3 regions of the Shewanella acanthi genome follow, and region 1 is predicted to be linked to each of the others. Evidence: predicted binding sites of a transcription regulator. Region 1 holds the regulator's gene; each other region holds the start of a gene.

Region 1 (9,989 bases):
TCGGCATAAAGCCGTGGTCTTTACCACACAGTTCGGCACACTGGCCACGATAAATTCCGGGTTCATCAATGCGAGTCCAAGCCTCGTTGATAAAACCAGGGTTAGCGTCTTTTTTTACTGCAAAGGCAGGTACCCACCATGAATGGATTACATCTTCTGAGGTCATCAAGAAGCGGATTTTTCGATGGATTGGCAACACGAGAGGTTTATCGACTTCGAGCAGATAATGCTCCCCTTTGGCTTCGGCACCTTCAATTTGTGCCCTTGGGGTGGCAAGAATGCTGTAAAACTCAATGTCTTGGTCGAAATAGCTGTAGTGCCATTTCCACTGTGAGCCTGTGACTTTAACGGTGAGATCTGCGTTAGTAGGATCTTCCATGGCGATTAAGGTCTTAGTCGCAGGAATGGCCATCATAATTAAGATCAGGAAGGGGATGATGGTCCAAGCGATTTCGACTTTAGTACTTTCGTGGAAGTGTGAAGCAACTGCACCTTTGGATTTGCGGTGATTGATCATGGCGTAAATCATCACACCAAATACCACAAGTCCAATAGCACAGCAGATGTACAGAATGGTCATGTGAAGGTGGTAAACCTTGCCACTGATTTCTGTTACGCCTTGAGTCATGTTGAACCGCATATTCTCTGCGGCGAGAGGCGGGGCGAATAGCACCGCGAGTAAACAATACAACCATTGCTTCACAAGACTTCTCCTCTGCCAATTGCGAAAAGCAACTACAAAGAAGAGCAACACAGTAAGTCTCAACTCTATGCAAACTCTTCAGTTCCCAAAAAAGCGATTTTGACTTCAACGTGCGTTAGCGGCTTACTTTTGATTAAGTATTGTTACTGCTGGAATTAGCCACACTGGCACATACTGCTGAATACACCCATTGTTCTCAATATTGTTGGGCAAGTGGAATTCGATATAGCGCTCGAAAATTTGCCTAAAGTTGTGGTATTTAACCGCAACCTGAATCAAACATAAATGCAGTTTAAATTTTGATCAAGCTCACTTATTACTCTAATTGTCTGAAAATCGCCAAAAAAAAGCCTCACATGCATAGGTGAGGCGGCTTTCAAGCAAAATCAGCGGGAAAAATATTTAATGCATTGCACCAAAATAGGTCGTTTGACCGAAACATGTTGGTGAGTTGCCATGGTCGTTAGCATGAGATTGGGTATCACTTCCCTCGATTACTATTCCCATTGCTCTGGCGCTTTTTGCAACAATTTGCAGGCGGCGATTATCACGAGCATCGAGGGAATGGCTCCAAGTGATCACGGCACTTGAGGTGCCACTGGTCAAAGCCTTTTCCATCGCCCAAAGTGTTTCAACATCGTCCTTAGCATGCACTAGTAATACACTGTCCATACGCACACCGGCGCTGGCGAGTAATTGTTTATAGCCGATGCTTGGAGGATTGATTAGTACCACCCAACGTCCCTGCTGGCTTAACAGGGCTAACTGTTGGCTCAGTTGCATCAGCTCTTGTTTGCCTTGGGATTGGGTCGGCATAAACATAATGGGGGTATGCTGCCAGTCAGTATCTGCGTCACGCACGGTATCTAACCATAACCCTGGGTGACGTGGGGCATTACCTAGTAGTTTGTTCATAGCCAATCTCCGTTGCGGATCACCCCGACGGCGAGTCCTTCAATTGTCAGGCTTTGGAAACTTAAATCGACCTTGATAGGCGAGTAGTCATCGTTTTCGGCATGCAAATAAACTAAGTTGCCTTGCTTTTCGAATCGTTTCACTGTGACATCATCGTCAACTCGGGCAACGACGACTTGGCCGTTACGGGCTTGTTGCACTTTATGAACGGCTAATAGGTCGCCTTCGAGGATGCCGATGTTTTTCATACTGTCGCCCCTCACGCGCAACAGAAAGTCTGCAGCGGGGTGGAACATACTCGGGTCAACTTGGTAGTACTGTTCAACGTGCTCTTGGGCAAGAATAGGTTCGCCTGCGGCGACTTGGCCGATGAGCGGCAAACCATTTTCGCTGTTGTCTTCTTCCTCAACGGGGAGACGAATGCCGCGGGAGGTGCCAGGCATGATCTCGATGCAGCCTTTTTTAGCCAAAGCTTTAAGATGCTCCTCGGCGGCATTTGCGCTCTTAAAACCCAAACGGGTAGCGATTTCAGCCCGCGTCGGTGGCATGCCTGTCTCGGCAATATTACGTTTAATTAGCTCTAAAATTTCAGCTTGGCGTGGCGTCAAGGGTCTCATGGTGTTTCCTGTTTTTCCATACAGTTACTGTTAGTATATACAGTATTTTATGTAGTGCAAGTATTAACCATTCTTTAACCAAGTAGGAGAGTATTGGCGAACATTCCCCACTATCTGGTATTCTATTGGGCTAATGAACGTATTTACTTTGCATAACAATAATGCCTAAACAAGACTCTTTTTGGTTAAAATCATTACGTTGGATCCAGAAACATTTAGTGCACACTATCGTGGTGCCTCAGGATCCCTTTGCCGATCTTAATCTGGATGCCTCCAGACCGCTTGCCTATGTAATGAAAACAGAATCCATCAGTGATATTGCTGCTTTAAGTGAAATCACTGAAAAACTAGGCCTTCCTAGCCCCTATGAACCGCTGGTGGTCAATGGCGTCGTTGCGCCACGCGTTGTGTGTCTCGAGGGGCGTAAGCCCTTGTTTGGTAAACGTGCGGGTAATGAATCTTTTCTAGAATGCTTTATGCGTTTATTGGCTATCCATAAAGAAAAGCCTGAACTTGATATTCAGCTGGTGCCAGTTAGCCTTTACTGGGGTCGGACGCCAGGTAAAGAAGACGATTCAATGAAAGCGGCGGTACTCGAACGCGAGAGCCCAACTTGGCTTCGTAAGTGTTTAATGATTTTGTTCCTTGGTCGGCATAATTTCGTGCAGTTTTCTAATGCTGTGTCGCTGCGCTATATGGCTGACGAGCACGGTACGGATATGGGAATTGCCCATAAACTGGCGCGGGTTGCACGGGTGCATTTCCGCCGTCAACGTAAGGTCATGACAGGTCCTGTACTGCCAAATCGTCAGGCAATGTTCCATTCGTTACTGAAGTCAGAATCCCTGCGTAAGGCGATTCAGGAAGAGGCTGCCAGCAAGAAGATTTCCGAGAGCCAGGCGCGTGAGACAGCAATTGAATATCTTGATGAAATTGCAGCCGATTACTCCGATAACCTAGTGCGTATTGCCGAGCGTTTCTTAACTTGGTTATGGAACAAGCTCTACAGCGGTATCAACATTAAAGGTGCCGAACAAATCCGTCAGCTGCACCACGATGGTCACGAAATCGTTTACGTACCATGCCATCGCAGCCACATGGATTATTTGTTGTTATCCTATATTCTGTACTACCAAGGCATGGTGCCACCGCATATTGCGGCAGGTATTAACCTGAACTTCTGGCCAGCGGGGCCTCTGTTCCGTCGTGGCGGCGCCTTCTTTATTCGCCGTAGTTTCAACGGTAATAAACTCTATACCGCCGTATTCCGTGAATATCTAGATCAGCTGTTTGCTAAGGGCTATTCGGTGGAATATTTCTCCGAGGGCGGGCGTTCACGTACCGGTCGTCTGCTCGCGCCTAAGACCGGCATGATCGCAATGACCATGAACAGCGTGCTGCGAGGTATCGAGCGCCCAGTTACCTTAGTACCGGTTTATTTAGGCTATGACCATGTCATGGAAGTGGCCACTTACCACAAAGAGTTAAGCGGTAAGAAAAAAGAGAAAGAATCTGTATGGCAAGTCTTTGGCGCTATTCGTAAATTAGGCAATTTTGGCCAAGGTTATGTTAACTTCGGTGAGCCTATTACACTGCAAAACTTCTTAAATGAAACGGCACCGAATTGGCGCACTGAACTTGCCGATGATCCAGAGCAAAAACCATCTTGGTTAACACCAGCGGTGAATCAGCTGGCTAATCAGGTCATGACCCGTATTAACAATGCAGCGGCGGCAAGTTCTATCACACTGACTAGCTTAGTGTTGTTAGCGTCTGAGCAGAATGCCCTTGAACGCCGACAACTCGAAACCCAGCTGGACTTGTACTTAACGCTGCTCAAAAAGGTGCCTTACACCTCATTCACGTCGGTTGCGGAAGGAGATGGTAAGCATTTAGTGCAGCAGGGGATTGAGCTCAACAAGTTCTCTATTTGCGCTGATCAGTTAGGTGAAATCGTTTCAATTGATGCGAAACAGGCTATTTCGATGACCTATTATCGCAACAATATCATTCATTTATTTATTATTCCGTCGTTAATCGCCAGCTGTTTAACCAACCATAAGCAGATTTCCCGTCAGCAGATCCTTGATGTCGTCAATGACTTCTATCCGCTGCTGAAAGCCGAGCTATTTATGGGGATTAAGGATGTGTCGGCCTATGTGAATCAAATACTCGATCTCTTTATTGAGCAGGAGTTAATAGAAGGCCAAGATTCCTTGTCACTTGTGAATGAACATACCAGCAAGATGCTGTTACTTGCGGGCAGCGTCAGTGAAACCCTGCAACGCTACGCTATTATTTTCAATCTGTTAGCTCATAGACCTAAGATGGAGCGTGCGGAGCTGGAATCAGAGAGTCATCTGCTAGCTCAACGTTTAGGTGCGCTGCATGGCATTGCCGCACCAGAGTTCTACGATAAAAAACTCTATAACACGTTGAGTGTTAAGCTAAAAGAACTGGGATATTTCTCCGACAAAGAAGACAAGTCAGGCGTCGAACGTATTCGTGACCAAGCCAATAATCTGCTTAGCGCTTCTGTCAGACAGACTATCGTAGCCAGTGTGACTGCGGAGCCAAATAGCTAATGGCTAACCATATGAATGCGGCAAAACATCCGCCAGTGGGTAAGTCCTTGCTTGGTGGCGCCATGATTATTGCAGGCACCACGGTGGGTGCGGGGATGTTTTCCCTCCCCGTTGTTGGCGCGGGTATGTGGTTTGGTTATTCGGTATTAATGTTGCTTGGTATTTGGTTTTGTATGTTGATGTCAGGCTTATTACTGCTTGAAACCAACTTGCACTTTGAGCCTGGCGCGAGTTTCGATACATTAACTAAAGAGACCTTGGGTCAGTTCTGGCGTATCGTTAATGGCGTTTCTATCGCCTTCGTGCTCTATATTCTTACCTATGCTTACATTAGTGGTGGTGGCTCGATAGTCAATCATAGCCTTCAGGGCATGGGCCTAGAGTTGCCGCAAAGTGTGGCGGGACTCGTGTTTGCTGTGGTGCTAGCCAGCATTGTCTTAGTCAGCACTAAGGCGGTGGATCGCATTACGACTATTATGCTCGGCGGGATGATCATTACCTTCTTCCTTGCTATTGGTAATCTGCTAATCGAAGTCGATGTGACTAAGCTTGCCAAGCCCGATGGCACGCCAAAGTACTTACCCTACCTTTGGGCGGCATTGCCTTTTGGCTTGGCAAGTTTTGGCTACCACGGCAATGTGCCAAGCTTAGTGAAGTACTATGGCAAAGAGGCACCTAATACCATTATTAAGGCGATATTTGTCGGTACTTTTATCGCGCTGATTATCTATAGCTGCTGGTTAGTGGCGACTATGGGTAACATTCACCGTAGCCAGTTTAGCGAGATTATTGCCCAGGGCGGTAACATGGGCGTGCTGGTTGGCGCGCTTTCAAAGGTGATGGCAAGTAGCTGGTTAAACAGCATGTTAACTCTGTTTGCTAACCTTGCAGTAGCTTCTTCCTTCCTTGGGGTGACCTTAGGTTTGTTTGACTATCTGGCCGACCTTTTTGGGTTTGATGATTCGGCTAGTGGTCGTATTAAAACCGCATTAGTGACCTTTGTGCCACCGACGATTTTGGGCTTACTCTTCCCTAATGGTTTCTTAATTGCGATTGGTTTTGCGGCGCTGGCGGCAACGGTGTGGGCGGTAATTGTTCCTGCGCTGATGGCCTACAAGTCTAGACAACTATTTCCAAATAAAGGCAGTTATCGTGTCTTTGGCGGTACTCCGCTTATTGCGATAGTGGTGCTGTTCGGCATAGTTACTGGTGCATGTCACTTGTTAGCAATGGCGAACTTATTGCCGCAGTTCTCCTAATGTTATTTCACATTAGTGAATAGATTTAAGCCCTCTTTACGAGGGCTTTTTGTTTGCTATTTTCCAATACTATCATCTTTTTAGTGCTCAAACTGGACAGGTAAACAATATCCAGCTTAACTCCTAGCATTGCGAAATGTTAGGAGCCACAAATGAAGATTACTCAGTATGCAGCTGGAAATGCCTGTTGGGTTGAACTCGGGAGCCATGATTGGGTTGGCGCGCAAAAATTTTACCATGCACTCTTTGGCTGGGACTCGATCGAAATGCCAATCCCCGAGGGAAAGTTTTCCCTCTTTAACCTTGAGGGGGATGATCTGGGGGCTATGTATCAAATTCCTGCTGTGGATAAACATATACCTAGCCATTGGCGGGTGTATTTTTCTGTGGATGATATTGAGGCTAGCATTGCTAATATTATTGCCGGAGGTGGCCAGTTACACATTGGCCCCCATGTTGTTGGTGATGCGGGAATCATGGCGCAGGTGAGCGATCCTGAAGGGGCACGATTTGCCCTATGGCAGGCTAAAAATCATATTGGTGCTCGCCGTCAGGGTGAAGAAAATACTTTATGTTGGGTCGAACTCGCCTGTCGGCAGCCACGCACTGAAGAAGGTTTTTACACACTGTTGTTTCCGTGGACAACGCGCCCAAGCAATGTCCCTGGAGTCGATTACACAGAGTGGCAAATCGATGGCCAGTCCATTGGTGGCATGATGAAAATGATGCCCGAATGGGGTGATATTGGCGCACATTGGATGCCCTATTTTGTGGTGGGACATTGTGATGGGTTTGCCGCAAAGGCGCAGGAGTTAGGGGCGCAGATATGTGTGCCGCCAAGTGATATTCCCGATGTCGGCCGTTTTTCTGTAATTGCCGATCCCCAAGGGGCAACCTTTGCGGTGATTAAGCTTGATCAGCTATAGCCGACATATATGCTTAAGTTGACATGAAACCACCCTGAGCACTCTGGCTTGGGGTGATTTCTTTGGGCAGGTCATGATGTAGATTTAATTGGGTTGGTCAATAGCGATAGTCTCTGGGCAATTGCCTTTCTTGGCCTTTGGTGCTTTTGCCAAAAGGGAAGGCAGCGAGTCTTGGCTTTCGATGGTTTGCGGCAGACTTAATCTTATTTCACTCAGTAGTCCCTTAGCACACACCAGTGACAACTTGCTCTGTGAACCTTCTCCGAAACTAATCTCAAAGCTTTTAAGCAGCTCTGTGCGGCTAACCTTGTTACCAATGTTGTCGTGGATAAAACTTTGTACCCAAGTCGAAGCGTTCACTTCTTGGGTCAATTGGGCCGAAAGGGCAAAGTATTCATCCGGGCTTTCATCACGGCAGCTGCCATGTTTCCACCATTCATGGCGTTCCAAACAGCTCCCATGCAAGGCGCTGGGCATCACTTTATCGAGTGACTTTTTCACAGAACCTGAGAGTGTGACGTCGGGATAATCACAAAAATCCCGCGGCTGCTGTTTTACCTTGCTGCAATAACTATAACGAACACCACATTGCTGGCGATTCGGCCATAAACCATGCAGGCTAAAATACTGCCATTTAGCATCATTTTTACTTTGGCTGAGTGCATTACATTCGGCTTTGTCTTGGCCATAGAGTTCACAAAAGGTGCTCTGCCAGCTCAGCGCCAGGACGTTAGAGTCAAATTTTCCCGAAATCTGGCAGAGATTCCCTTGGGATTGAGTGTCGAGCTGTTTATTGAAGCTCGTTGAGCTGCTTGCGACTGTCGGTTGGGGAGGCGTCTTCTTTGAACCGCTGACTGCTGTTTGATAGCGACCGCAATCTCCCTTCACCCAGCGAAGTGGAGACTTGCTGGAAGAGGTTTGTACGCGTAGCCAATCGGGATTTGCACTATTACCGAGTAACTCAACAACCTTAAAATGTTCGCCCGCTCTGGTTTGTGATGCATCGGGATTGGTCCGCTTATTTTTCGATTGAAACAGCTCGCAGGTCTTATCGGTAATAAATTCACCGTAGTCAGCAGAGTAAGCAAAGGGTAGATAAATCACCGCTAGGGTAAATACCAGTAACAGGGATTGCAGGGAGTGACTGAAATGTCTAAATCGGGGCATAGTGAATCCTTTCAGGCAAGCGATTTCGTCTAGCGTGCTCAGTGTAGAGTATTTGGGGCATTTTGATAATAAAACTCCCCTCGTATCTTGCGACTAGAGGGGAGTTTAACCTTGAGTAACTTGCGGTTTACGGTGCTTTTTTTATCTCACGGGAATAGATCATCAGATAGAGAGCAGGCAAGACAAATAGCGACAATATTGGCGCTGTGACCATGCCACCCACCATAGGCGCGGCAATTTTTTGCATCACATCGTTACCTGAACCTGCGCCCCACATAATCGGTAATAGGCCGAAGAAGATGGTTGCCACCGTCATTGCCTTAGGGCGGATACGCATCACTGCGCCTTCAATCAGCGCCTCTTTTAAGTCCTCGACAGTGTGGTAGGTATTTTTATCCTGTCTATGCTTGATGGCGTTATTGAGATATACCAACATGACGACCCCAAATTCGGCGGCAACCCCTGCAAGGGCTATCATCCCCACGGCGACGGCGACCGAAATATTGTAGTCGAGCAGGTAAAGTAACCAAGTGCTGCCAACAAGGGCAAAGGGCAGACTGAGCATGATAATGCTGGCCTGCATAGTAGAACCAAAGGTCATCATCAGCAGGATAAAAATCACCCCTAAGGCCATCGGGATCACTTGTTTGAGCTTGGCATCGACGCGCTGCATGTACTCGTATTGACCGGCAAAGCTATAGCTGTAACGCGGCGGTACTGTCAGTTGTTCATCTAACGCGGTTTTAGCCTCGGCGATATATTCCCCGATAGAAGTGCCCTCGATATCGATAAACACCCAGGAAATTAGGCGGCCATTCTCGCTCTTGAGCATAGGCGCGCCGTCGTTGATTTCAATATCGGCTAGGTTGCGTAGTGGCAAATAGTGTCCCGACTTAGTGATCACCGGCAGTTCGCGCAGCTTTTCGATATTGTCGCGCAGCTCCCGCGGATAGCGCAGGTTGATAGGATAACGCTCTGAGCCTTGAACCGACTCTCCAATATCCATGCCGCCGATGGCGTAGCGTACAACGTCTTGAATATCTTGGAGTGTCATGCCATAGCGGGCGGCGACATCAAGATTCGGGCTGATATCGATGTAGCGACCGCCACCACTGCGTTCGGCATAGGCCGATTTAGTGTGTGGCACTTTACTGAGGATTGCCTCGATTTTCGCGCCAAGCGATTGCAGCTCGTTCACATCGGCGCCGGTGATCTTAATCCCCACTGGCGTTTTAATCCCGGTCGAGAGCATGTCGATACGGGTCTTAATCGGCTGAACCCATGCGTTTGTCAGACCCGGTACTTTCACGGTTTGTTGTAGCTGATCGATGATGTCGTCCAAGGTCATGCCCTCGCGCCATTCTTCATGGGGCTTAAGCATAATCGTCGTTTCCAGCATGGTCAGCGGCGCTGGATCGGTGGCCGTTTCGGCGCGGCCCACTTTACCAAACACTCGGGCAACTTCGGGGACTGTCTTAATCAAACGGTCGGTTTGTTGCAGTACTTCGGCGGCTTTACTTGCACTAATTCCTGGGAGCGCCGTGGGCATGTAGAGTAGGTCCCCCTCCTCTAATTCCGGCATAAACTCGCTGCCCATGCGTGTCATAGGATAAGTTGCGCTCGCCAAAGCTATCAAGGCTATACAGAGTGTCGTTTTGGGATGATTGAGGACCCATTTGAGCGAGGGTTGATATAGGGCAATCAACACGCGGCTGATGGGGTTACTACGTTCGCTGGGGATTTTGCCACGAATAAAATAGCCCATCAGAATTGGCACTAAAGTAATCGATAACAATGCCGCCGCAGCCATTGCAAAG
Region 2 (9,989 bases), 1.1 Mb from region 1:
CCTGAAAAAGCGATTACAACCGGTGCCGGTGGCAAGCTGTTAGGCGCGTTAGCGAACAACGGTATCTTCGTATCAAGCGCCTGTGGTGGCGGTGGTTCTTGTGGCCAGTGTCGCGTAGTGGTGAAGTCTGGTGGCGGTGATATTCTGCCGACCGAACTCGATCACATCAGCAAAGGTGACGCCCGTAAAGGTTGTCGTCTGTCTTGCCAGGTGAACGTTAAGAACGACATGGAAATCGAGCTTGACGAAGAAATCTTTGGTATTAAGAAGTGGGAATGTACTGTTATCTCTAACGATAACAAAGCAACCTTCATTAAAGAGCTGAAGCTGCAAATTCCTGATGGTGAGTCTGTTCCGTTCCGTGCGGGTGGTTACATCCAGATCGAAGCGCCAGCACACCATGTTAAATATGCTGATTTCGATGTACCGGCAAAATACCGTGGCGATTGGGAACACTTCGGTTTCTTCAACTTAGAATCTAAGGTTGATGAAGAAACAATCCGTGCATACTCAATGGCTAACTACCCAGAAGAGTTTGGCATCATCATGCTAAACGTACGTATCGCTACGCCACCTCCACGTAACTTGAGCTTACCATGCGGTAAGATGTCATCTTACATTTGGAGCCTTAAGGCCGGTGATAAAGTGACTATTTCTGGACCATTCGGTGAATTCTTTGCGAAGGATACCGATGCAGAAATGGTATTCATCGGTGGTGGTGCGGGTATGGCACCAATGCGTTCACACATTTTTGACCAACTGAAGCGTCTTAAGTCTAAGCGTAAGATGAGCTTCTGGTACGGTGCGCGTTCTAAACGTGAAATGTTCTACGTAGAAGACTTTGACGGCCTAGCGGCTGAAAACGATAACTTCGTATGGCACGTGGCGCTGTCAGATCCTCAACCGGAGGATAACTGGGAAGGTTACACAGGTTTCATTCACAACGTGTTATATGAAAACTACCTGAGAGACCACGAAGCCCCAGAAGATTGTGAGTTCTACATGTGTGGACCTCCAATGATGAACGCGGCCGTAATCGGTATGTTAAAGAATCTTGGTGTAGAAGACGAAAACATCCTTCTGGATGACTTCGGCGGCTAATTAAGTTAGACCAAGAAACGAAGAGTTGCAGATGTGGAGTAACGCTCTCATCTGCAACTTTTGCATTATAGAGCCCCAAAAGAGTTGTTAGTCACTATGTTTAAGACCCTAGCGTTAAAAACTCCAGTGTTAAACACTTCAGCGTTAAAGCACTTATCTCTCAAGAATTCTATTAGTTGGCTGCTAGTTGCTGGCCTTGCTTTTGTTATGGCGGGCTGTGCGAAAAAGGATGAGGTAATCTCTCTTTCGGGCAGCACTATGGGTACAACCTACCATATTAAAGTGGTTCCTAGCGAACATATGCCAACAGCCCAGTTGCTGCAGGCTGAAATTGACTTGGCCCTAGAGCAGGTCAACAACCAGATGTCGACCTATCGTCCCGACTCTGAGTTATCGCGCTTCAACCAACTCCCCCTTGAGCAGAGCGTTGAAGTTTCTTCCGATACAATCAAAGTGGTGAAAGAGGGCATGCGTTTATTCGAGGTGAGCGATAAAGCCTTAGATATCACCCTAGGACCATTAGTGAATTTATGGGGCTTTGGCCCAGATAAGCGTCCTACTAAGGTGCCTACTCAGGCACAAATTGATGCGGCAAAAGCCAAAACCGGTATCCATGAGCTGTCTATCGACGGCAATCGTTTAAGTAAACACAATGCTTACCTCTATGTGGATTTATCGTCGATTGCCAAGGGCTTTGGCGTCGATAAAGTGGCGTCGATTTTAGACAAGTATCACTCAACGGGTTATCTGGTTGAAATTGGCGGTGAGCTTAGCGTTAAGGGCACTAAGGCCGATGGCAGTGCCTGGAAAGTCGCAATTGAGAAGCCAACGGATGAAGGTATGGCGGTGCAGCAGGTGATTGAACCTGGCACTATGGCGATGGCGACTTCAGGTGATTATCGCAATTACTATGAGGAAGAAGGCCAACGTTTTACGCATATTATTGATCCACGCACTGGTTTACCTATCAATCATAAGTTAGCATCTGTTACCGTCTTGCATAAAGACTGTATGACCGCCGACGGCTTTGCGACCGCAATGATGGTATTAGGTACCGAGGCATCATTGGAACTTGCCAAGAAAGAGCACTTGGCGATAATGCTAATCGAAAAGCAGGGCGAAGGTTTTAAGGTATACTACAGCGAAGCCTTTAAGCCTTTCATTAAGTAGTTGGAGTTAACATGAGCACTTTTATCGCGGCATTTGTGATTTTATTATTGTTCTTTTTGCTTATGTCCATAGGTTATATCATCAAGCGTAAGGCCGTTGAAGGGAGCTGTGGCGGTTTAGGTGTGTTAGGGATTGAGAAAGCATGCGATTGCGATGATCCCTGTGACAAGCGTAAACGTCGTATGGCAGCTGAAGAAGCTCGCCGTGAGAAACTGACGAAAGACCGCATTATCTAATCACTCTTTTGAAAAATAGCCTCCCTTTGGAGGCTATTTTTTGCTTCCCATTGTTAAATTCTCCTCCTTAATCATCAATAACTGCCAAATATTCCTCGGCTTATGGCGAATGATAATGTACGCAAACCTAAGCGAAAATGAGAATGGTTTTTATCATTAACTAGATGAAATTATTTAGAAATTTGAGAAAGCGTTAAGTCTGTACTAGGCTGAAATTTGACATAGATCAAATTTCAGCCTATCAAGGACGCAAGTTATGAAAGGTCATCCAAAAGTGGTGGGGCAATTAAATCGGGTACTTACCTGTGAATTGACCGCTATTAACCAATATTTCCTCCACGCTCGAATGTTTAAACATTGGGCGCTGGAAAAGCTTAATCATGCCGAATACAAAAAATCCATTCAGGATATGAAGCATGCCGATAAACTTATCGAGCGGATATTATTTCTAGAGGGCTTACCCAATCTTCAGCAACTCGAAAAATTGCGCATTGGTGAGCATTGTGAAGAAATGTTCGATTGTGATATCGCGATAGTTCAAGAAGAACTCTCGTTACTGCGTAACGCCATCACAATATGTGAGGTCGAGCAAGACTATGTCAGCCGCGATCTACTCGAGGATTTACTTGAGGATGAAGAAGAACACTTAGATTGGCTCGAAGCACAGCTTGAGTTAATCGGCTTAACTGGCATCCAAAACTACCTTCAATCCCAAATGAGCGAGTCATAGGAGCTGCGTTATGAAAGGCGATAAAGACGTTATCGATGCACTGAATCAGCTCCTGACAGGGGAGCTATCGGCGATGGATCAATATTTTGTCCATGCCCATATGTACGAAGATTGGGGACTAAATGAGCTATACGAGCGCATTGCCCACGAATCAGACGATGAAAAACAACATGCTGCTAAGCTAGTACAACGCATTTTATTCCTCGAAGGCACGCCCAATGTCGCCGCCCGTGAGCCGCTGAATATTGGTTCAAACGTCGAGGAGATGCTGCGTAATGACCTGAATTACGAGTACAAAGTTGCGGACGCACTGCGTAAGGTGATTGCACTTTGCGAGCAGAAAAAGGATTACCAGACACGGGAAATCCTTGAAGTATTACTCGATGATACCGAATCGGATCATATGTACTGGCTCGAGAAGCAACTTGGACTTATCTCGAAAATCGGTTTGCCTAACTATCTGCAATCTAAGATGTAACTATTAGCAATGAAAAAATAACGATAAGTCTGAGTATTGTATCCAGATCTTAAGCCAGCATTTGCTGGCTTTTTACTGCCTTTTTGCTGGTTTCACAGCAAGCGATCCCAAGCGTGTCTTCGATCGCAATTTTCAAGGTGTTACTTGATTACTGTTTTTATATACAGTATTTTATTGCTGGGGGTATTCAAGTGCGTAAAATCATTCACATCGATATGGACTGCTACTTTGCTGCGGTGGAAATGCGGGACTTTCCCGAATACCGCGGTAAACCCCTTGCCGTGGGTGGCAGCCTGGAGTGTCGTGGGGTGATCAGCACTTGTAATTATGAAGCCCGTAAATTTGGGGTACGCTCCGCCATGGCAACGGCTTATGCACTGAAGTTATGTCCCGATCTTATTTTGGTTCCGGGGCGGATGCAGGTCTATAAAGATGTGTCGCAGCAGATCCGCGCTATCTTCGGCCGTTATACCGAACTCATCGAACCCCTATCCTTAGATGAAGCCTATTTAGATGTAAGTGACTGTAAACTCCATAAGGGCTCAGCCACTTTGATTGCCGAGGCTATCCGCCGCGATATTGTTAACGAGACAGGTTTAACCGCTTCTGCAGGTATCGCACCGGTGAAGTTTCTGGCTAAGGTGGCGTCGGATTTAAATAAACCCAACGGCCAATATGTGATTACGCCCTCTGAGTTACCCGAGTTTGTTAAAAGCTTATCGCTTCGCAAAATTCCAGGGGTGGGAAAAGTGACCGCCGAAAAACTCTCTGCACTGGGCTTAAATACCTGTGGCGATGTGCAAGCCTTCCCGACTCAGCAGCTGATTGCTCGCTTTGGTAAGTTTGGCAATGTCCTTGCTGAGCGCGCTAAGGGGATCGATGAGCGGGGAATTTCCGTTGGTCGCGAGCGTAAATCAGTGGGGGTTGAAACCACCCTTGCCAAGGATATTCATACCCTTGAGCAATGTCAGCAGGTGATGCCGGGGTTATTGCAGGAGTTAGCCCAGCGTTTGAGTCGCAGCGCCAAAGACAGGCAAATCCATAAGCAAGTCGTAAAGCTTAAGTTCAATGATTTTAAGCAAACGACCATTGAACATCGTAGCGATGAGGTCTCCGTTGTGCTGTTTTACGATTTGCTCGCTCAAGCAATGGCAAGGCAGGAGGGAAGGGGAATTCGCTTATTAGGGGTTTCAGTGGGACTTGCTGAGGGAAAGCAGAGTAGACAGGTAAAGCTTGAGGTAAATAGCGCCCAATTGGGATTTTCTTTCTAAGATTGTTTTTAAGCTTCTGATACAAAAATAATTCCAATTTTTAGCTAGCTAAATAAAAAGGCCGCACAAGCGTTAATAGCTTAGTGCGGCCTTTATACTCTTCATTAGGCGCTTAGCACTTATGCGCGCGCAGGAATACGTTCCAATACCGCTAAGAGTAGATCCCAATATTGGCCAACGGTTTCGATATTGACCATCTCATCTGGGCCGTGTGGGAAGCGAATGGTAGGGCCAATCGACACCATGTCCATCTCTGGGTAAGGCTTCTTAAACAGACCACATTCAAGCCCCGCGTGGATCACCATAATAACTGGCTCTTTATTGTAGATAGACTCATAGGTCTCACGCACAATTGCCATCACTGGCGAGCTGTTATCCGGCTTCCAACCAGGGTAGGCACCGCTAAATTCAATCTCTGCGCCAGCCAGATTGGTCAGGGCATTGAGCATGCCTTCAACCTGAGTGCGGCCAGAATCAATGAGTGAACGGATTAAGCACAGAATGGTGACTTCTTCATCGCTGGTGTTAATCACACCGACGTTTAATGAGGTTTCAGTCACGCCCGCCACTTCATCGCTCATGCGCATTACGCCATTTGGGCACACATGCAGCAAGTCGATTAGGGTGTTTTGGCTGTTCTCGCTCATCACACGTTTTGGCGTGTCGATTTGGCTTAACACTAAGCGCATATCTGGGTCGGCAATTGCCAGCTCTGCGCGAATTAAGGCTTCAAACGCTTTAACTTTTTCATTCAGCGCGTCCACATTTTCAGTGGGTAACATAAAGCTGATATTGGCTTCACGTGGGATAGCGTTACGCAGTGAGCCACCGGTGAACTGGGTTAATTCCAGTGCCAAATCATCGGCGTTTTCAAATAGGAAGCGGGCTAGAATTTTGTTTGCATTACCACGGCCTAAGTGAATGTTCACCCCAGAGTGACCGCCCTTTAAACCTGAAAGATGCAGGCTGAATGACGCGTAACTTTGCTCTGAAGCTTGCCATACCATTGGCAGGGTAATTCGAGCATCGACGCCACCGGCGCAGCCCATATAGATTTCACCCTCTTGCTCAGAGTCGGTGTTGATCAGGATTTCAGCATCGAGCATACCTGCTTGCAGACCGAAAGCGCCCGTCATACCCGCTTCTTCATCTATGGTCAGCAGGACTTCTAATGGGCCGTGTTTAATATCATCGCTGCCTAAGATCGCGAGCGCCGACGCCATACCAATGCCGTTATCCGCGCCTAGGGTAGTGCCTCTGGCTTTTACCCACTCACCGTCAACATGGGCTTCGATAGGATCCTTTGTAAAGTCATGCACTTTATCGGCATTCTTCTGTGGCACCATATCGATATGAGCTTGAATAACCACCACTTTGCGATTTTCCATGCCCGGAGTGGCACTCTTACGGATGATTAAGTTGCCAACGGCATCTTCAATTACATCGAGCGACTTGCTCTTGGCCCAATCTTGTATGTGTTTGCTTAGGGCTTGCTCGTGCTTAGAAGGGTGGGGAATTGCACAGATTTGTTCAAACCATTGCCATAATGGCTGTGGGTATAACTGGCTTAACGCTGTCACAGAATTGTCCCTCATGAGGTATTGTGAATATAGGGCAAAAGTTAGCGCATTCTAGCACATTCTCGGCGGTCTAATAATCCTTAGCCTAAGGAGGCTGATAACTTTGGCAGCGAAAGTTGCCAAGATGGATTTTTTCGATGGCGATGACATAAATTTTTGATTGGTAATTAGTGTTTAGAGCATGAATAATGCAGGCAAATAATGAAAAAGGATGGACCATGTTTCAAGTAAATTTTGTTGATGTCAAAACCGAAAATGCCATTTTTGATGGCGAAGGTTGGGATGCGGTTGTGGTGGTAAGTGCAGAGGTATCTTCTATCGCAATCGATGAGATTTCACTCTTGGCTCAGCATGGTGCCAACGTTGATAAACGTGTTGGTAAGAGTCCTACATTACTGTTTGCCCCAGGTCTTGCGGGCGGTCGATTAATTCTTTCCCCTGTTACCCAAGCTGAAGATGAATATGTCGATGTGCGTGTTTACGCCGCAGCTGCCAGAGCGGGTATCGCGATTGCTAAGGATGCGGGGGCGACTCGTCCACTACTCTATATCGCGCCATCAAAGGATAGCCGTTATCAGTTTGCCAGCGAAGTTGCGGCTTTAGCCTGTGGCCAAGAATTATGGCAAACCTTAGAGCTGCGTGAAGCGCGTGCAATTAAGCCCGCCTTTGAAGCCATTGGATTACTGTCGATTGCCGGTCATCAAAGCGAGTTACTTAATGCCCTCGAAGCCGGGCGAGTGCTGGCAAGGGATTTATGTGGCACAGAGCCTGAGCGCATGACGGCAAAAGCCTTTGCCGATTACTGCCTGCAAGCATTTGATGGTAGCGGTTTAAAAGTGACTGTTGTTGAAAACAAAGACTGCCTTGAGCGTGATTATCCATTGCTGAGCGCCGTTGGCCGTTCCTCCTTTGCTGTGGGTCGTCATCAACCGCGGGTGGTGAAATTGGAATATGTGCCAGAGGGCGAAGTGACCCGTACATTCCTGTTTGCGGGTAAAGGCGTGGTTTACGACACCGGCGGCGCCGATCTTAAGGTTGGCGGTGCGATGGCGGGTATGAGCCGCGATAAGGGCGGCGCTGCTGCGGTTGCGGGGCTTTTCAAAACCCTGTCGATGTTAAAGCCTAAGGGCATTCGGGTGATTGCTGAGTTGGGTTTAGTACGTAATAGTATCGGCAGTGATGCCTTTGTGACCGACGAAATCATTACTGCCCATTCGGGGGTAAGAGTTCGTATTGGCAATACCGATGCAGAAGGGCGTTTGGTGCTGGCCGACCTTTTGAGCCATCTGCGTATTAAAGCCGTGTCGGCTGTGAATCCTGAAATGTTTTCGGTGGCCACTCTGACCGGCCATGTGGTGCGTTGCTATGGCGGTTATCCTGCGGCAGTTGAAAACAGTGTTGCGACCGATAAACAGGTAGCAAGTACCTTGCAGCAGCATTCAGTTCAATGGGGCGAGCCCTTTGAAGTGTCGTCACTGCGGACCGAAGACTTTGCCAAAATTCGTGATGTGTCGGGCGCTGCGGATGTCTTGTCATCGAATAACGCACCCTCTTCAGTGACTGCCCGCGGGCATCAATACCCTGCGGCTTTCCTGTTGAAGGCGTCTGGATTATTTGAACATGGTAAAAATGCTGCGATTCCATTGGCTTATACCCATTTAGACATTGCTGGTAGCGCTACAGAAGGGGATCCTCTTTATGGAAAACCGACTGCAAGTCCGTTGGTGAGTTTGTATCAATATTTGATCAATCGCTAACAAGGTGTGAACAAAAACAGGAATAATTCTGTAATAGCTTATTTATTAGTGTGTTATGGAATTATTTCTGATTTTTTGTGATGGGGATCTACAAAAACCACATTAACTATGTGTAATTAAATTACATTAAATGCCGTTAATCAAAAAAAATGAAATACAGCTTGTAATAAAATTACAGTTATCTATAATAGCTTTCGTAGGGCAGGCACAATGCCTTTTCCCTCTAGTCAATCCAGGATGGATATTTTTCTCCAAGGACCAGAGTGACAAGTTGTCTCAACGGATTTGAGAATCTCTAGTTCCAAGGAACCGAGCACAGCTTTGCTAGAGCACTTAACCTCAACTTTTTTGGAGTATTGACTATGTCTTACACTGGTAAGAATCATTTTGTGTGGCAAAACACTTGGATTAACACCGATGTTTTGCGTGGCGGTTTATTCGCTATGAGCTTTAAGGGCTAACTATCCCTTTAAACCTAGTTTCCATCATCCATCAACCTTTGATCGCCTGTTTGGGCGTGTTTAGACACAAGTAGCTATCTGTGCTTTGCATGGGTATGCCAGGTTTCTTCCGCTAGCGCGGTAATGTACTTCCCCCGAAGGGGACGCTTGAAATTGTCTCGCCTGCTCCTTGAGCAGGCTTTTTTTTACCTTATTTTTACCTTGCTTATTGTCACTTAACCTATCCTAGATGCAGCTTTATATACTTTTATCACTTCTATGTTGTTACCTATTTCCCTGTTGATAAGCTTGTAATTACTATTCGTTACTCAGCTTGTTTAGCCCCTTATTAGCTTCGTTTTTTTGCCAAATTATGCGGTTTTAAGAACATGCTTACCGCAAGATTTGCGGGTTTAAATGTGGCTAAAGGCGACAATCTCGAGAGCCGCGGGATTTACCGAGTACCATGAAGGTGAGTTTTTATGCTGTATAGCGAATTCTTTTAAGGATTTCATGATCAATTTGTGGCCTGACCAGCTTAAACTCCCTATAATCTGCGGCGCTTGTAGCTTAGCTACAGATTATTTACATTGAAAATACCCTACTTAAAAGAAAAGGAACCCAGTTCCATGTTAGAAAAGCTGTTCAAACTTAAAGAAAATCAAACGAGCCTCAAGCAGGAAGCGATAGCAGGTTTGACAACATTTATGACTATGGCTTACATCATTTTTGTAAACCCAATGATGTTAGCCGATGCGGGTATGGATCACGGTGCCGTCTTTGTGGCCACCTGTTTAGCGGCAGCGGTTGGCTGTATCGTAATGGGCGTAATGGCGAACTACCCAATTGCGCTAGCGCCAGGTATGGGGCTTAACGCGTTCTTCACTTACACAGTCGTAGGTGAAATGGGATATAGCTGGGAAACGGCCTTAGGCGCAGTATTCCTCTCTGGTATCTGTTTCTTAATTCTGTCTTTAGTGCGTATCCGGGAGTGGATCGTCAATAGCATTCCAATGTCACTGCGTATCGGTATTGCAGCAGGTATTGGTCTTTTCCTTGCGCTCATTGGCCTTAAGAGTGCCGGCATTGTGGTTGCAAATCCGGCAACGCTGGTGACCATGGGCGATATTACCGCATTCCCAGCATTGATGGCTGTGCTTGGCTTCTTCATCATCATCGCCTTAGTGAATCGTGGCATGAAATCAGCGGTTATCATCAGCATTCTG
Region 3 (9,989 bases), 2.0 Mb from region 1:
GTATTTTTGTCCTCTGGTGTGCATCCACTCGATGTGAAAGAGGGTCTCGATGTTGATGAAATCCGCCGTTTTGCCACTGAGCCACGAGTTGTCGCCATTGGCGAAACCGGTTTGGACTATTTCTATGCCGACGAAACTAAAGCGTTGCAGCAGCAATGCTTTGAGCAGCAAATTGCCTTAGCCGTCGAGGTCAATAAGCCGCTGATAGTGCATACCCGCGATGCCCGTGAAGATACTATCCATATGCTCAAATCAGGGCAGGCCGATAAAGTAGGCGGGGTATTACACTGTTTTACTGAGAACTGGGAAATGGCAAAGGCTGCCATTGACTTAGGTTTTTATATTTCTGTCTCTGGTATTGTGACTTTTAAAAATGCAGGGGAGCTTCGAACTGTGATCCGAAAGGTGCCTAAGGATCGCTTGTTAGTCGAAACTGATTCACCCTACCTTGCACCAATTCCGCACCGTGGACAGGAGAACCAACCTGCCTATGTGCGTGATGTAGCTGAGTTTGTTGCTGAGCTGCGTGGCGAGCGTTTTGAAGAGTTGGCCGAGTACACCAGTGAAAACTTCTTTAATTTATTCAAAGATGCGGCGCGATTAGTCGGGCGCTAACCATCAATTGTAACTGCATTTAGCACTGGGCTTAGTATTCAAATTTGCCCATAAAAAAAGGCCCAAAACGAGTCCGACTGTTTGGGCCTAGGGGAATGGCTCATTGAAGAGCCGTGCGCTACAGGTGAAAGTGCGTTAGCACTTTACAATAGACTCAGTGTAGCTGAGTTTTACACTTGGGCGACTTTCTACTTCCCCTTTTTTAGGTTATTTCTGGCTAAAAAATAAACTTTTTATTACTTGTTTGTCAGAACAGGTAATAGCAGGACTTTATCTTTAACTAAGTCCCTAGGAAGGTTATTTTTTAATTTATTCCCTAAATGCTTCGCCATGCCTAATGGCGCGCCGCCATAACAGACTATTACTTCACCTTTGGCTTTGCTTACTTCATTAAGCGGAATATCTCGCCCCATCAGATATGCTTGGGCTTCCTGTTCAGTTAAATTGACGGCTTTAGCACTTTGGCTTATAGATTGGTTTGCTAAAGCAATGATGGCTTCGTGGCGAACTTTAAAACCATGCTTGCTGTGATCAGCAAGTTTTACCCCAATACGGGAAAAGCGCATGCGTCCGATGAAGTCTTTAAACTCATTCGGAAATAACCAGAACTCATCGTCCCTGACCATAATGAGCTCATCCGGTAACTGAATCCCTAAATCCTCTTCAAAGTAGGCATTAATGGCCTTAACCTGTTTAGCGCTTGCCTCGCTGAAGGGGAAGTTCTTTTGTAATTTGGGCTCAGGTTGTAAGCGCGGAACGGATTGCGTTTTGGTCAGCTTAGCGACAAAGAAGCCCTCACTGTCGTATATCTGCGGCCAAACGTGCAAAAAGCCCTCTGGTGTAGTGGCTTTATCGGCTCCTTCAAAAAGCGTACTCAAGGATTCAAACTGCACTGCATCGGGATAGGTTTGTTTTAGGTACTCACACACGCCTTGGTTTTCAGTGCGATTTAACGTACAGGTTGAATAGACCAAACTGCCGCCAGGCTTAAGGGCGAGAAAAGCCGACTCTATCAGTGCCTTTTGGGTGTCGCTTATGGCTATCACCTCATCGAGAGACCAGGATTTTAAGGCATCAACATCTTTGCGCACTGTGCCTTCGCCGCCGCAGGGGGCATCGATTAATACCGCATCAAAACTTTCATACAGGTATTCACCAAATACACGGCCATCGAAGTGGGTGAGGGCGCAGTGACTCGCGCCCATACGCAGCACATTGGCGTGCAAAACCTTAACACGACTGGCTGAGTACTCATTGGCAACCAGCAAGCCCGTATTTTGCATCAACGCAGCCATTTGAGTGGTTTTAGAGCCCGGTGCGGAGGCCAAATCCAACACGTATTGCCAGTTGGCATTGGGCGTAAACAATGCAGTTGGCGGAAGCATAGAACTGGCTTCTTGGATATAAAACAGGCCTTGAATATGCTCGATGGCATTGCCTAGCTGTTCCTCCTCATCGTAGCTAATCCAAAACCCATCCTCGCACCAAGGGATTGCCTCAAAGGTCCAACCCTTGGGTTGCATTAACTTTTTAAAGTCTTCGCTATTTATCTTGAGGGTATTAACTCGAATAGAACGTCTCAGAGGTCGACCACAGGCGGCGATAAAATCCTCCATCGACAGATGTGAGGGCATTTCTTGGGCAATAGTATTGATAAAATTTTGATTTAGTTGAACCATAAGGAAAAAAGGCTGCGAATGAACTGGCGCAAGTATACCATATTCCCTCGGGGAGTGGATGTTAGCATTGTACCATGCCCCTCGGTGCACAGACCAATTCAATGCCTCGTAAGCAGGAATAAATCCGTCATGGACAGAGTTAGGGGAAGCGCGTGCTAAATCGGGTTTGGTTAGTTTTTTTTGTGGTGGCGCTGCTTTCTATTGGCGTGCAATTGGTAAGCGGCCATCTCGATGTGTTGTCAACATCGGTTGAGGCGCTGTTTTCTAGCGCGAAGCTTGCCGCCGATATTTCCCTCGGCCTCATTGGTGTGTTATCCCTGTGGATGGGCCTGATGCGCATTGGTGAAAAGGCGGGCATAGTTGGCGCTATCGCGAGGGTATTTGAACCCTTATTGCATCGACTCATGCCAGAAGTACCGAGGGGGCATCCCGCCTTTGGCAGTATCACCATGAATCTGACCGCCAATGTATTCGGCCTCGATAATGCGGCAACGCCATTGGGGCTTAAGGCTATGCAGGATCTGCAGAGTTTAAATCCTGTCAAAACCGTTGCCACAAATGCGCAGATTTTGTTTCTGGTGCTCAATACGTCATCGGTCACCCTAGTGCCAGTAACGGTATTTTTATACCGTGCCCAGCAAGGGGCGACATCCCCCGCCGATGTGTTTTTACCTATCCTTTTAGCCACAACGGCATCGACTTTGGTGGGCTTGCTAATTGTTGCAGTGGTTCAACGGATTTCACTGCTCAATACTGTGGTGCTTGGTTACGGTGCAGTACTCCTCGCCGCAGTAGTTGCCAGTGGATTTTATTTAATGACCTTGAGCGTTGAGGCCATAGGCACAGTATCGACCGCATTGGGTAATGGTGTACTACTGCTGTTGATCTTTAGTTTTGTGATAGGAGCCGGACTTAAAAAGGTCGCTGTGTACGATGAATTTATTGAGGGTGCGAAAGCGGGGTTTCATCAAGCAATTCAGCTAATTCCCTATTTGCTTGCTATGTTGCTTGCCATTGGATTACTGCGAGCGTCTGGTGCTTTAGATTATCTGCTTGCCGTGATTGCAGCCCTTGTTAATGTTTTTGGCGTTGATACTCGTTTTGTGGACGCGTTGCCAACGGCCTTGATGAAGCCTTTCAGTGGTTCAGGGGCGAGGGCGATGATGCTCGAAACCATGTCCCACCATGGCGTGGATTCCTTTGCGGGACGGCTTGCGGCTATTTTCCAAGGCAGTACCGAAACTACTTTTTATGTCCTAGCGGTGTATTTTGGTTCTGTGGGCATTCGCCACGGTCGCCATGCCTTAGCCTGCGGTTTAACTGCGGATGTTGCCGGTATGCTCGCCGCCATTTTCGTCTGTTATTGGTTCTACGGCTAATAAAAAAGCGCACTCTATTTAATCTTGTAGAGTGCGCTTTATTAATTACTTAGGGGTACTGGTTACTGAGCTGGTGCCCAATCCAACCATTCATCCTGTGCCCTACGGTGCAGTTTGAGTACCGTGCCCTGTGCCAAAAGGTTGTCTACCTGCGTAGTATCTTTGGTTGCGACATTGATGCCCCCGGCAAGCAGGGTTTCAAGTGAACCTGCTTCAATCTGTGCCCCGGAGAAAATCCCCACATCCACTTTAATGCCCGACGCATCCCAGAATTGGCTCGATTGATTGACCAGATGACGGTACTCAGAAGCGATATGGGCTTGCATCAACACGCTATTGCCCTGCTGAGATAAGCTGTAGCCATCGAGTTGACCAATCCTAATTCCGCGAAAGAATATCGGGGTGCCGACTTTCATCGAACCAAGTGCCGCATCTTCTAGTGTCAGTTTTAGTGCATCTTCAGGCACATTGGCATAGCTGCTTTCCACTAATCGAGCGCTGAATTGGCTCGAAGTCTGACTATTGCTCCCCGGCAAGACCCCAAGGTAAGGGCCAGTGATTAAGGTTTCTGGGGACTTTATTGCGGCTAAGGATATTTGCGCATCAACCATATGATACTCAGTATCGCTGGCCGTGAAATGCGCCGCGTACTCGCCATAGAGATAAGCGGTTGCCGTGAGGGTTTTGAGATCCGAATTTAATTTCACCTGAGTGACTTCGCCTACTTGATGCCCCTGATAGCGAATAGCTGACTTAGCAGTGAGTTTGGCACTTGCGGGTAAGGTAATACGGATGGGTTCTGCTTGAGCCAATGCCAGGGCTTTGTTGTCATATAACTTAAATGCACTGGTTTGTTGGCTCGTTGAATTTTCTAATAGTCCAAGGCTGATGCTGCCCTTAAGTGCGCCTTGAAGGGGGGCGACACTGACATCAATTCCACCAAGGCTGGCGTTTATATCGATGGCACTGTTACGCCAGAAGACTTTTGGTTTTTGCAGCAAAGGTTGAAACTGTTTGTCGATGGCAATTTTAATTGCAAAATCTTCGCTGCTGCTTTGCCATGTAACCGACTCTACACTGCCGATCTGCATTTTTTTATAGTAAATAGGCGAGCCTTGACTTACATCTGCGCCATCTGGGCTAGTGAGGGTGTAGTAGGTACGATGCAGCTTAGTGAAAAAGTGATTTGCTTCGTCGAGTGATGAGAAAATCGGCATTATTGCTGCAGTAGCAACAGGTGCCGTACTCATTCCAGGGACTAAACTGATTGCGCCCTTACTTAGCGTGGTTAAGTCGCGGGTTTTGACCGACACGCCATCGAGGGAGGCATCGATACTTAAGGCAGATTCAGGTACAAAGTAACTGTCAGCTCGCACTAAATTGGCAAACTCAGGTTGCAGCTCGATTTGGTATTCGACGGCTGATAAATCTTTACTCAGGTTTACCGACAGAATCTGACCGATTGGCAGCTGCTTATAGCGCACTTCTGCGCCAGCGCCGATGCCCATATTCTCGACTGAACTAAGCGTTAATCTGCGTTTTTTCGATTGCATCAAATCTGGTGCTTTATCTTGTAGAGCGAATCGTTCGGGTAACGGGCTGGCAGAATCATTGCCGGGTAAAAAACTGACCACATTACCCGTCAGCAGTCGTTCTGCATGCTTAATGCCCGATAACGAAATATCCGCACCTTCAAGCCAAAAGACACTGTCTTTTGTCAGCAGATGGGCATATTGGCCTTCAAATTTAGCGACAGCGATAACGCCATCCTCACTTAAGCGTTTTGATTCTATGCTGCCGATACTGATCCCACGATAAACAATGTTGCTACCTTTATCGATGCCGTTGCCATCTTTCATGGTTAACGTGACTTCGGTACCACCGAGGGCGGAGGCTTCGGAATCGTAGAGCGCAAAACTATCACCGTTGACGGCGCGTGGAGCTTTGTCATCGGAGCTAAAACTCACCCCGCCCGCTAGAATGGACGCGAGACTTTCGGAGCTGACTTTGACCCCAGCAAGGCTGGCATCGATTTTTACCCCTGACACATTCCAAAAGTGGGAGTTCTTCTTCACTAGACTGGCGTATTGCTCCTGAACAAAGGCGCTGATAATCACTCTCGCGTTTCCGTCTAAACGGTAACTTGCCACACTGCCCACCGGGATTTGACGGTAAAAAATGGGGGAGCCCACATCGAGGGAGCCTAATTTGTCAGTAGTCAGCTCGACCATCACGCCGTCTGAGCCTAATTGCATCGGTGGTGGCTGGCGCTCAGCTTCGAATGAGGTTGCAGCGTTACCTTCACCGGGTTGAATGGCGATATAGTTACCCGAGAACAGGGCGTCTAAGCCTTCAACGCCCGTGATACTGGCTTTTGGCGTCACTAACCAGAATAGGGTTTGCTTATTGAGGAAAGGGCCTGAGCGATAGTCCATCATGACTTTGACATTCACCCCCTTAAGCTCATCATCGATACTGATATCTTTAACCTTACCTACGGTTAAACCTTGGTATTTGACCAAGGTTTTCCCCACTTCAATGCCACTGGCACTTGGGAAATGAATTTGAATTTCAATGCCTGATTCTTTAATGCTCTTAAACCCAAGCCAAGCACCGAGAGCCAGTGCGACTATGGGGAGGAGCCAAATGGGCGAAAAGAGTTTTTTCTTCACTACTTTAGGCGTTTCGATTTGCGTCATCTTGAGGTTCCAGTCGATCCCAGAGTAAACGAGTGTCTAATACTTTTGCGGCCAGTTGTGTCAATAAAATCACTAGGGCAAACGCGGTGGCCGCAGGTGCAGGTTTGGCATCCAGTAATTGCCCCATATTAACGAGGGCGACGGTGAGGGAAATCACAAACAAATCGAGCATCGACCAGCGGCCAATCCACTCAATAATGTGAAAGCCTACCATTAAGGTTTTTTTCGAAATCGGTAGGTGAAAACTGATGGCGCATAGATAAGTAGCAAGGCCTATGATTTTAATCCAAGGCACTAAAATACTGGCGATAAACACAATAATGGCAATCGGCAGCATGTCAGATTGCACTAAATGGATGATTCCAGACAAAATCGTATCGTGGCGAACTTGCCCTTGATTGGTGAGCATAGTAATAGGGTAGAGATTTGCAGGAACCAATAAAATGGCGGCCGTGATAAGTAGTGCCCAACTTTTTTGTAAGCTGCCGACATCGCGTACTTGTAACTCGGTACCACAGCGCTGGCAATGGCTATGATGACAATCATTGAGTTCGCGGCACTGTTTACATAAACAGAGGCTCAAATCTTTGCCTTGAAGTTGAGTACTGGTTTGCATATTACTTTGTGAGTTAGCGACGCTCATCTAAAAGGCTCCACATATGCTCCAAACTGTACTCCCGTTGTAAGAACAGGGTCACTAAAAATAACATTGTGAAGCAAAAGGTGCCCATTCCGAAATAAATATCTGCAAAGTCAGATAATTGGAATGCAGAAACTAAAAAGCTGATGACATATATCTCGAGCATGGTTAGCTGTGACAATAGTCCCTGCAACTTTAAAAGTTCGGTCAAGATATGGCGCCAAAATGGACTGTTAAGCCCCCATTTGGCGATCAAAATTTGGCTCATGATTGACATGAGCAGTAGCCCAGGGCCTAAAACCGCAGCAGTAAATACGGCAATACCTACCACCCAATAACCTTGGTCGAACACTGCAAACGCGCCCTGAAATACAGTCGTGGTTCGAATACTGCCCAAAAAATGTATCTCAAGAACGGGAAAAAAGTTTGCCGGAAAATAGAAAATAAAAGCGGTAACACACAGCGCAAGCATGCCATTCATCGAGCAATAGGGGGTGTCATAGAGGGCGGTATGACAACGGGGACAAAGGGCTCTCACCCCAGAAGGTAAGGCACGCTTTCGAATCGCTAAGTCGCAGGAACGACAGAGAATTACAGAATGATCAGCTGTATTTTCATGCATATAAAAATATTAGTTTAGCCCCAATGCTAATGCTGGTTTAGGTTCTGCCACAACGGAGATTATAGGTGAGACGACAACAAATTAATCCGTCGTGTTACTGAAAAGCGACATAATAATATCAGAATTATCAGAATACTTGCATCAATACTTGAGTTTTGGCATTCTGATTACTGTATATTTAAACAGTGCGAGGACAATCATGGCAGTTATTACACAGTTTGTCGTGGTAAGAGAAGGGGTAGAAAAGATGACATTCACATCGAAGAAGGAGGCCGATGCCTACGATAAGATGCTCGACATCGCCGATAACCTCATACCTTTTATCCAAAAAGCCGAGTTAGGAATTGATGAAAGTCTGAGCGAACAGCTCGCATTTTATTTCGCTAACCATAAAGATGAGCTAACAAACTTGCTTAAAGGTGTTGTTCCGGTTAATAGTACGGCATCAAAGCCAAATCCAGCGAAAAAAGTCCCTAAAAAAGACACCGCTGACGAATAGATTCCTAGGAAGTATATGAAATCTGAATTTTATGAGTCATTGAATCGTCAAGCCTTAGCCTTATTAGATGGGGAAGACGATCTTGTGGCGGGCATGGCTAACTTTTCAGCCTTACTAAACCAAAACCTTGAACAGCTCAACTGGGTAGGTTTTTATGTAATGCGCGGTGAACAGTTAGTGCTAGGTCCCTTCCAAGGTAAAGTGGCTTGTACGCGTATTCCTCTCGGTAAAGGTGTCTGTGGTACTGCGGCCCTTGCTGATCAAACCCAACGAATTGCCGATGTGCATCAGTTTGATGGCCATATCGCCTGTGACGCTGCCAGTAATTCTGAAATCGTTATCCCCGTTCACGCCCAAGGTAAAGTGGTTGCAGTACTGGATATCGATAGTCCAATTTTTGATCGTTTCGATGCCGAAGACCAAAAAGGCTTAGAATTGTTGGTAAAAAGCTTCGAAAGCTGCCTATTTGCTTAATTTGCGTACAATAACGCATAATTCATAGTCGCATTCGGTGGCGTGCGCCTTATAATACGCATGTGCAGTTCAAGGCTTCATTGACGTCTGTTGATGAATTACTTGGACTGTTTAGCCGTAAAAATTGTTAACTTTTGTGTTTTTAACTTTTGAATCAGCGGCGACAATGCTAATTTGTACTTTGGCTCAAATGTGAGCTTAACCAAGATAAACGACTCGTAAGAAGCTGATATATAAATTGCTTCGAATTCGTAGTCCCTTTTTTGACTGTGGAAGTAATGATGGAATCAACAGAAAAGTTGACCGACACCAATGCAATTTTGGCGTATTTGTATGAAACATTTCCTTTGTGCTTTATTGCTGAAGGTGAAACTAAGCCATTAAAAATCGGATTGTTTCAAGATTTGGCTGAAAGGTTGGCTGATGATTCTAAAGTCAGTAAAACTCAACTACGAGTCGCCTTAAGACGTTATACCAGCAGCTGGCGTTACCTGAAGTCTGTAAAAGCCGGTGCTCACCGTGTTGACTTAGATGGCCAGCCTTGCGGTGAATTAGAGCAAGAACATATTGATCATGCTCAGGCTATGCTAAAAGAAAGCCAAGACAAGGCAAAAGCGAAACGTGCTGCTCAAGCGCCAAAGCCTGCACAAAAAGCTGCACCGAAGAAATCCCCTAAAAAGGTGGCTGTTCCTCCTCGTAAGACCGAGCGTCCAGCAAAAGCTGCACCCAAGGCAGAGCCAGCAGTAAATTTAGTGCAAGCTCAATTAACCGATTTGACCAAGAAACAACGCGTTAACGTTAAATTAGGAATGACCCCTGTTGCGGGTGTTATTACTGACATCAACAAAGAAGACGTGCATGTGCAACTGGATAGTGGTTTAACGGTTAAAGTTAAAGCGGAACACATTCTGCTGTAATCAATTAATTTAATGGAGTAACTTGTTGATGCGAAAACTCACTTTGGCAACATCCATTGCCTCAGTTTTTGTCGGATTTTCAGCTTGGGCTGTACCACCTACTATTCAAATCAGCGAGTTACCCACTCTCCACCAGGAAGCTCAGCACAAAGTCGCGAGTAAGAGGGTAACGGATCTGTATACCCGATCTCACTACCACAGATTTGCACTTGATGATGCTTTCTCTGCTCAAATCTACGATCGTTATCTGCAGCAGCTCGACTATCGTCGTAACATTCTGACGCAGGCCGATGTAGACAGCTTCAAATCTTATACTTCACAGTTCGACAATATGCTGAGTTCAGGTGAACTTGAACCAGCATATAAAATGTTTGATTTAGTGCAAAAGCGCCGTTACGAAGGTTTTGTATATGCACTGTCATTACTCGACCATGAAATGGACTTTAACAAGCCCGGTGATGCCTA

Evidence for each region. The regulator LexA, encoded in region 1, represses DNA repair genes until DNA is damaged. The targets are predictions, from matches to a motif close to TACTGTATNNNNATACAGTA.
Region 2: the regulator LexA is predicted to act here: its motif matches at 3,865-3,884, upstream of dinB (DNA polymerase IV).
Region 3: the regulator LexA is predicted to act here: its motif matches at 7,803-7,822, upstream of K0H61_RS07705 (YebG family protein).

The regions. Positions count from the first base shown of each region.
Region 1 covers NZ_CP080413.1:3,888,405-3,898,393, reverse strand. The annotation lists gene coxB (cytochrome c oxidase subunit II) at 1-703, opposite strand, end outside; gene K0H61_RS16715 (cell division inhibitor SulA) at 1,106-1,618, opposite strand; gene lexA (transcriptional repressor LexA) at 1,615-2,235, opposite strand; gene plsB (glycerol-3-phosphate 1-O-acyltransferase PlsB) at 2,397-4,820, shown strand; gene mtr (tryptophan permease) at 4,820-6,079, shown strand; gene K0H61_RS16695 (VOC family protein) at 6,232-7,005, shown strand; gene K0H61_RS16690 (ribonuclease T2 family protein) at 7,090-8,172, opposite strand; gene K0H61_RS16685 (efflux RND transporter permease subunit) at 8,300-9,989, opposite strand, start outside.
Region 2 covers NZ_CP080413.1:890,352-900,340, forward strand. The annotation lists gene nqrF (NADH:ubiquinone reductase (Na(+)-transporting) subunit F) at 1-1,101, shown strand, start outside; gene K0H61_RS03935 (FAD:protein FMN transferase) at 1,198-2,271, shown strand; gene nqrM ((Na+)-NQR maturation NqrM) at 2,283-2,507, shown strand; gene bfr (bacterioferritin) at 2,764-3,237, shown strand; gene bfr (bacterioferritin) at 3,248-3,715, shown strand; gene dinB (DNA polymerase IV) at 3,907-4,986, shown strand; gene K0H61_RS03960 (aminoacyl-histidine dipeptidase) at 5,106-6,566, opposite strand; gene K0H61_RS03965 (M17 family metallopeptidase) at 6,785-8,323, shown strand; gene K0H61_RS03970 (NCS2 family permease) at 9,393-9,989, shown strand, end outside.
Region 3 covers NZ_CP080413.1:1,725,032-1,735,020, forward strand. The annotation lists gene K0H61_RS07675 (TatD family hydrolase) at 1-615, shown strand, start outside; gene rsmF (16S rRNA (cytosine(1407)-C(5))-methyltransferase RsmF) at 852-2,294, opposite strand; gene K0H61_RS07685 (nucleoside recognition domain-containing protein) at 2,447-3,673, shown strand; gene K0H61_RS07690 (MlaD family protein) at 3,736-6,372, opposite strand; gene K0H61_RS07695 (paraquat-inducible protein A) at 6,350-6,988, opposite strand; gene K0H61_RS07700 (paraquat-inducible protein A) at 7,002-7,634, opposite strand; gene K0H61_RS07705 (YebG family protein) at 7,834-8,133, shown strand; gene K0H61_RS07710 (GAF domain-containing protein) at 8,149-8,607, shown strand; gene proQ (RNA chaperone ProQ) at 8,889-9,524, shown strand; gene prc (carboxy terminal-processing peptidase) at 9,553-9,989, shown strand, end outside.